Regions from separate parts of the Amycolatopsis camponoti genome, predicted to be linked through region 1. Evidence: riboswitches for the same ligand, from Rfam matches in the RefSeq annotation. Region 1 holds a riboswitch; the other holds the start of a gene.

Region 1 (3,224 bases):
GAACCCGATCGGAGCCAGCCCGAGCAGCGCCAGGCCGAGCCCGCGGGCGGTCCGCGGCGGGGCCAGGACTGGTGCTTTCCGGGGTGTCACTGCACGAGCGAGCGCCATTCGCCGATCCACTTCTCGCGCCCGGCCTGGACCTGGTCCGCCGTCAGCGCCTGCGGCTTCTGCGGCAGCGGCGCGACCTGCGCCCAGCCCGCGGGCAGGTCGACGCCCTGGCGCGCCGGGTAGACGTACATGTTGGCCGCGACCGTCGCCTGGAACTGCTGGGAGAGCAGGAAGTCGACGACCTTGCGCGCGTTCTCGGCCTGCTTGCCGTTCGCCAGCACCCCGGCGTACTCGACCTGCCGGTAGCAGGTGTCGAGCAGTGCCTTGGTGCGCGGCTTGCCGTCGTCGCCGACCTCCGCGGCCGGCGAAGACGCGTACGAGACGACGATCGGCCGCGGTCCCTTGCCGGACGAGCCGGAGAAGTCCTTGGTGTAGGCCTCTTCCCAGCCGCTGACCACCTTGACGCCGTTGGCCTTCAGCTTCGTCCAGTAGTCCTTCCAGCCGGACTCGCCGTACTTCGCGATGGTGCCGAGGAGGAACGCGAGGCCGGGCGAGGCCGTCGCCGGGTCCTCGGCGACCAGCAGGTCCTTGTACTTCGGGTCGGCCAGGTCGTCGTACGACGCCGGCGCCGGGATGCCCTTGCTCGTGAAGTAGTTCGTGTCGACGTTGACGCACACGTCACCGACGTCGACGGCGGACAGCCGGTGCTCGGGGTCGACGGCGTAGCGCTGCGGCCCACGATCGGCCTCCGGGCTGGTGTATGGCTCGAAGACGCCTTCCTTGAGCGCGCGCGAAGCGAAGGTCGAGTCGACGCCGTACGCGACGTCGCCGATCGGGTTGGCCTTCGTCAGCACGAGCTTGTTGGTCAGCGAGCCGGCGTCGCCCTGCTTCAGCACGGAGACCTTGATGCCCGACTGCTTCTGGAAGGCGTCGAGCACCTCCTGCGGAGCCAGGAAGGAGTCGTGCGTCACGAGGGTGACGGTGGGCGTCTGCTGCGTGCCACCGTCACCGTCCGACAGCGAGCACCCAGCGGCGACGGCGCTGACGGCGGCGATGGCCGTCGCGGCGCGCACAGCCCTGCTTTTCATCTACCCTCCTGCACTTCACCGGACGAGGAGGGAAAGCCCTCCCTTCGCCGGCATGATCCGGTCAGGTGCGAACGGTCGCGGGTGACCCCGCCTCTCAGCCCGGCTCGACCGGACTCCCGTGGCAACCGTGCAGCGTAGTCCAGGACGCAGGACGATGGAGACATGACGGAAATCTTGAGCGACTCCGAGGCTGACGAACGCTTGAGCGCGGACTGGACCAGGTCCGGGAAGGTCATCTCCCGCGAGGTGGAGCTGGCGAGCTTCCCGCAGGCGATCGAGGTGGTGGACCGCGTCGCGGTGCTGGCCGAGGCGGCCGACCACCACCCCGACATCGACATCCGCTGGCGCACGCTGACGTTCCGGCTCTCGACGCATTCGGCGGGCGGCTTGACGGAGAAGGACTTCTCGCTGGCGGCCGAGATCGACGAGGTGCTTTCTTCTCTGTGATCCTGGTTACGCTGAGTGCACTTTTCTGCGGTTTCGACGTCTCTCGGTAAACGACTTTGCTAGGAGAGACGGTTATGACGCAGGCGATCGTGGTCGGCACGGCGGCATTCGCGACGATGGTGGCAGCGGCCGGCGGTGTGCTCTGGTTCACTGTCCGGTCCCGCCGTCACTCGGACGGCTGAGCGCTTCCGGTGAGTTCGATCACAGCAGCTAACAAAGGGCATGATCAGCGCGCTGAGCAGGGCGGAAGCATCGGTTTTCGGCCTTAGGAAATGCCATGAACAGCACCGCCACCGCCCGCCTCACCGCCGCCCAGCGCGCCTGGATCAGCGCCCTCGCCCCCGCCGCGGTGCTGATCGCGATCGCCCTGATGGGCCTCCTCGGCTGACGCACCGGGCTCCGCCGCCCTGATCTTCGGCGCGGCGGAGATCACGCTGGTGTTCGGCTACCCGGCTCGCCCGATCCGGTCGACGGGCGGGAACTCCGCCGGGGTGTCGTCGCTCGTGGTCCAGTACTCGAGCCCGGACAGGCGCCCGCCATCGGCGAAGACGATGAGCCCGCCGTCGGGCGCATCGGCTTCGACCGGCTCTCCGAGATCCGCCGTCGGCAGGGTCGCGTCGACTTCGAGGTCGATGGTCGGACACCCACAGCCGCACCGGCCGGTGACCCGGGCCGTTTCCGCCTGGGCGCGCAGTTCGGCCGCGCCGGGGAAGTCGCCGGCGAGCAGGAAGGTCAGGACCTCCCGCTCGGCCGGCGTCAGCGGGCGGCTCATACGTTGAAGCGGAACTCCACCACGTCACCGTCGGCCATGATGTAGTCCTTGCCCTCCATGCGGACCTTGCCCGCCGCGCGGGCGGCCGCCATCGTGCCGGCGGCCATCAGGTCGTCGTACGAGACGATCTCCGCCTTGATGAAGCCGCGCTCGAAGTCCGTGTGGATGACGCCCGCCGCCTGGGGAGCGGTCGCACCCTGGGGGATCGTCCACGCGCGGGACTCCTTCGGGCCCGCCGTCAGGTACGTCTGCAGGCCCAGCGTGTGGAAACCCGCGCGGGCCAGGGAATACAGGCCCGGCTCCGGCTGGCCGACCGACTCCAGCAGCTCGCGGACCGACTCCTCGTCGTCCAGCTCCAGCAGCTCCGCCTCGACCTTCGCGTCGAGGAAAACCGCGTCCGCCGGCGCGACCAGCTTCGTCAGCTCCTCGCGGCGGGCTTCGTCGGTGAGGACGCCTTCGTCGGCGTTGAAGACGTACAGGAACGGCTTCGTCGTCAGGAGGCTGTGCTCGCGAAGCAGTTCGAGGTCGACGTCCTTCTGAGCCGAGAAGAGCGTGCGCCCGCTGTCGAGGATCTCCTTCGCCTTCTGCGCGGCCTCGAGCGCGGGCTTCGCTTCCTTCTTGGTCCGCGCTTCCTTCTCCAACCGCCAGACAGCCTTCTCGAGGGTCTGCAGGTCGGCCAGGATCAGCTCCGTGTTGATCGTCTCGATGTCGCTCAGCGGATCGATCCGGCCGTCGACGTGGATCACGTCCGGGTCGTCGAACACGCGGATGACCTGGCAGATCGCGTTGGCCTCACGGATGTTCGCCAGGAACTTGTTGCCCAGCCCGGCACCCTCGGACGCGCCCTTCACGATGCCCGCGATGTCCAC
Region 2 (3,224 bases), 550 kb from region 1:
GGCATCACGGCGGCGCAGCCCGCCTCCTCCAAGCGGAGCGCGAGCACCGGGTCGTCGTTCGTGTAGGCGAACACCGTGAACCCGTCGGCGGCCAGCCGTTCGGCGGCGTCGAGGGTTTCGATCGGGTCCGGGAGCAGCGTCCGGTCGTCGGCGTGCACCTCGAGCTTGATCAGATCGGTCCCGAGGGCCTCCCGCGCGAGCTGCGCGGTGAGCACGGCCTCGGCGGCCGTGCGGCAGCCCGCGGTGTTCGGCAGCAGCTCGATGCCGAGCCTTTTCAGGAGCTCGAGGACGCCGGAGCCGCCTTCGGCGTCGGCGCGGCGCATGGCGACGGTCGTCAGCTCGGTGCCGGACGCGACCAGCGCGCGTTCGAGCACGGCGAGGTTCGCCGCGCCGCCGGTGCCGATGATCAGCCGGGACGTCAGCTTGTGCGTGCCGATGACCAGTGGTTCTTCGTCCATTTCAGCCTCCCTGGACGGCGGTGAGCACGTCGACACCCGCGCCCTTGGGCACGGCGGTGGCCGCCCAGTCGCTCCGGCGGACGACGACGCCGTCGACCGCGACGGCGATGCCGGGCCGCTGCCCGCCGGACGCGTCGAGGACGTCCGCGACGGTCGCGCCGTCGGGGAACTCCGTCCACGTCCCGTTGAGCTTGATCTCCATCACACGTGCTCCTTCTGGTGCAGGCGGGCGGGTGAAGCCGCTTCGACGCCTTCGGGCGGCTTCTCACCCTCGAGCCAGGCAACCACGGCGTCCGCGGTCACGGGGGCCATCAGCAGGCCGTTGCGGTGGTGCCCGGTGGCGGCGAAGACGCCGTCGTCAAGGACGCCGATGTAGGGCAGCACGTCCCGGCTGCCGGCCCGCAGGCCGGCGGCGGTCTCGACGAGCTCGTACTCGGTGATCGCGGGGAAGACGCGCTCGGCGCCCTCGATCAGCTCGCGGACGCCGCGCGCGGTGACGGCCCGGTCGAAACCCGCCTCGTACTGCGTCGCGCCGAGGACGAGCTCCTGGTCGCCGCGCGGCACGAGGTAGATCGGCCGGCTCTCGACGACGGCGCGGACGGTGCGCGTGGGCGGGGGCAGGCAGCCGCGGCGGGGTTTCAGGCGCAGGATCTCGCCCTTGAGCGGGCGGACGGCGTCGGCGAGCTGCGGGTGCAGCCGTCCGGTCCAGGCGCCGGCGGCGAGCACGACGGCGTCGGCGTCCGGGACGCGTTCGACGCGTTCGCGGACGAACCGGACGTCTCGTTCTTGGCACGCCGCGTACAGGGCGTGGAGCAGTTTCCGGTTGTCCACGGCCAGGTCGCCGGGCACGTGGAGTCCACTTCGGACGGACCCGGTGCCCGGTTCGAGCCGCTTCGTCTCGCGACTGGTGAGGCGTTCGGCCACGCGGCCGAGCGAGTGCAGGTGCGCGGCGAGGATGTCGAGGTGGCCGGCGTCGGCGCTGTCGAACGCGACGACGAGCGTGCCGTGTTCGGCCAGGCCGGGGTCGAGGCCTTCCTGAGCGAGGTCGCTCGCGAAGCCGGGCCACCTTTTCAGCGATTCTTCGCCGAGGCGCAGGACGTCTTCCTCGCCCGGCCAGGCCTCGGTGACCGGGGCGAGCATGCCGCCGGCCAGCCAGGACGCGCCGCCGCGGACGGGCTCGGGGTCGTAGAGGGTCACTTCGCGGCCGGCTCGTGCGGCTCGCCACGCCGTGGACAGGCCGATCACGCCGCCGCCGACCACGGCCAAGGTGTTCGTCATGGGAATCACGCTCCCTGCGCCGGCATGACCCGGATCAGGTTCCACGGTCGGAGCGGCAGCTCCCTCTCAGCCCGTCCCTCGGGCTCCCGTGCGGACCAGTCCACCCTAGCTCCCAAGGTACGGTCGCCGCTATGCCCGCCCTTTCCGGTGACAAGATCCGCGCCCGCCTCGACGCGGCGCGCCTGTACCTCTGCACGGACGCCCGCACGTCCCGCGGCGACTTGGCGTCCTTCGCCGACGCGGCCCTGGCCGGTGGCGTCGACATCATCCAGCTGCGCGACAAGACCGGCGCTTTGGAAGCCGCCGGCGAGATCGCGGCGCTGGAGGTGCTGGCCGAGGCGTGCGCGCGCCACGGAGCACTGCTGTCGGTGAACGACCGGGCGGACGTGGCACTGGCGGTGGGCGCGGACGTGCTGCACCTGGGCCAGGACGACATCCCGGTCGGGTTGGCCCGCCGGATTCTGGGTGACGACGTGGTCATCGGGCGGTCGACGCACTCCGTCGCGCAAGCTTCGGCCGCCGCTTCGGAACCGGGGGTGGACTACTTCTGCACCGGCCCGTGCTGGCCGACACCGACGAAACCGGGCCGGTCGGCGCCGGGGTTGGACCTGGTCCGCGCGACGGCGGCGGCCGCTCCCGAACGCCCGTGGTTCGCGATCGGCGGCATCGACGGCCCGCGGCTCCCGGAGGTGCTGGAGGCGGGCGCGTCGCGGATCGTGGTGGTCCGCGCGATCACCGAGGCCGAGGACCCGGAAGCCGCGGCGCGGGAGTTGCGGTCCCACCTGGCTTGAAAACCGTGAAGGGCACATCGAGGGACTTGAACCCTTGATGTGCCCTTCACTGACCTACGGGGTCGGGGTGGTCGCCGCGCCCTTGCTGGTCGGCGGGGTCGTCGTGGCCGGGGCTGAGGTCGACGGCTGCTGTGTCGTCGTGCCCGGCGTTGTCGTCGGCGTCTCCGACGAGGTCGTCGGGGCCGTCGAGGTGTCCGACGGGGTCGTCGTCTCCGACGGGGACACCTGGGTGTCGGTCGTGCCGGTCGTCGGCGTCGTCGAGGGGGTCTTGTCCGTCTGACCGCCGCCGTTGCCGAAGATCTTGCCGATGCTCGAACCCGTCCCGCCGCCGATCTGGGTGCCCGTCGCCGACTCGAAGCCGACTATCGCCAGGATCGCCACCGCGAACGCCGCCACGCTCGTGCCGATGATCAACGGCCAGCGCAGCTTCCGCAGCCGGGACGGCTCCTCCTCGGGCGGGCCTTCCTCGGGCCGGGGCAGCTGGACCGTCGGCTGCTCGGCCGGCGCCACCTCGGAACCGGTTCCACGCCGCCGGATGCCCGACGCCGCCAGCTGACGCGCCTTCAGCGCGGCCTCGCGCGTGCGCTGCAGTGAGCGCAGGTACACCTCGCCGCCGACCGTCGTGATCACGCTCGCCACGCCCGCGCCGACGACCGTGCCCGCCACGCCGAGCGTCGACCCCAGCAGCGCCGCCGTC

The links. Region 1 has a riboswitch for thiamine pyrophosphate ahead of AA23TX_RS03030 (thiamine ABC transporter substrate-binding protein). Riboswitches for the same ligand answer to the same signal wherever they lie in the genome.
Region 2: it holds a riboswitch for thiamine pyrophosphate, as region 1 does, so the genes downstream of both, thiO (glycine oxidase ThiO) here and AA23TX_RS03030 (thiamine ABC transporter substrate-binding protein) in region 1, are expected to answer to the same signal.

The regions. Positions count from the first base shown of each region.
Region 1 is NZ_CABVGP010000001.1:614,679-617,902, reverse strand. It holds gene AA23TX_RS03035 (ABC transporter permease) at 1-18, opposite strand, end outside; gene AA23TX_RS03030 (thiamine ABC transporter substrate-binding protein) at 87-1,136, opposite strand; TPP riboswitch at 1,158-1,266, opposite strand; gene AA23TX_RS03025 (4a-hydroxytetrahydrobiopterin dehydratase) at 1,299-1,583, shown strand; gene AA23TX_RS03020 (hypothetical protein) at 2,029-2,355, opposite strand; gene ychF (redox-regulated ATPase YchF) at 2,352-3,224, opposite strand, start outside.
Region 2 is NZ_CABVGP010000001.1:59,701-62,924, reverse strand. It holds gene AA23TX_RS00305 (thiazole synthase) at 1-458, opposite strand, end outside; gene thiS (sulfur carrier protein ThiS) at 460-660, opposite strand; gene thiO (glycine oxidase ThiO) at 660-1,736, opposite strand; TPP riboswitch at 1,731-1,836, opposite strand; gene thiE (thiamine phosphate synthase) at 1,868-2,527, shown strand; gene AA23TX_RS00285 (hypothetical protein) at 2,582-3,224, opposite strand, start outside.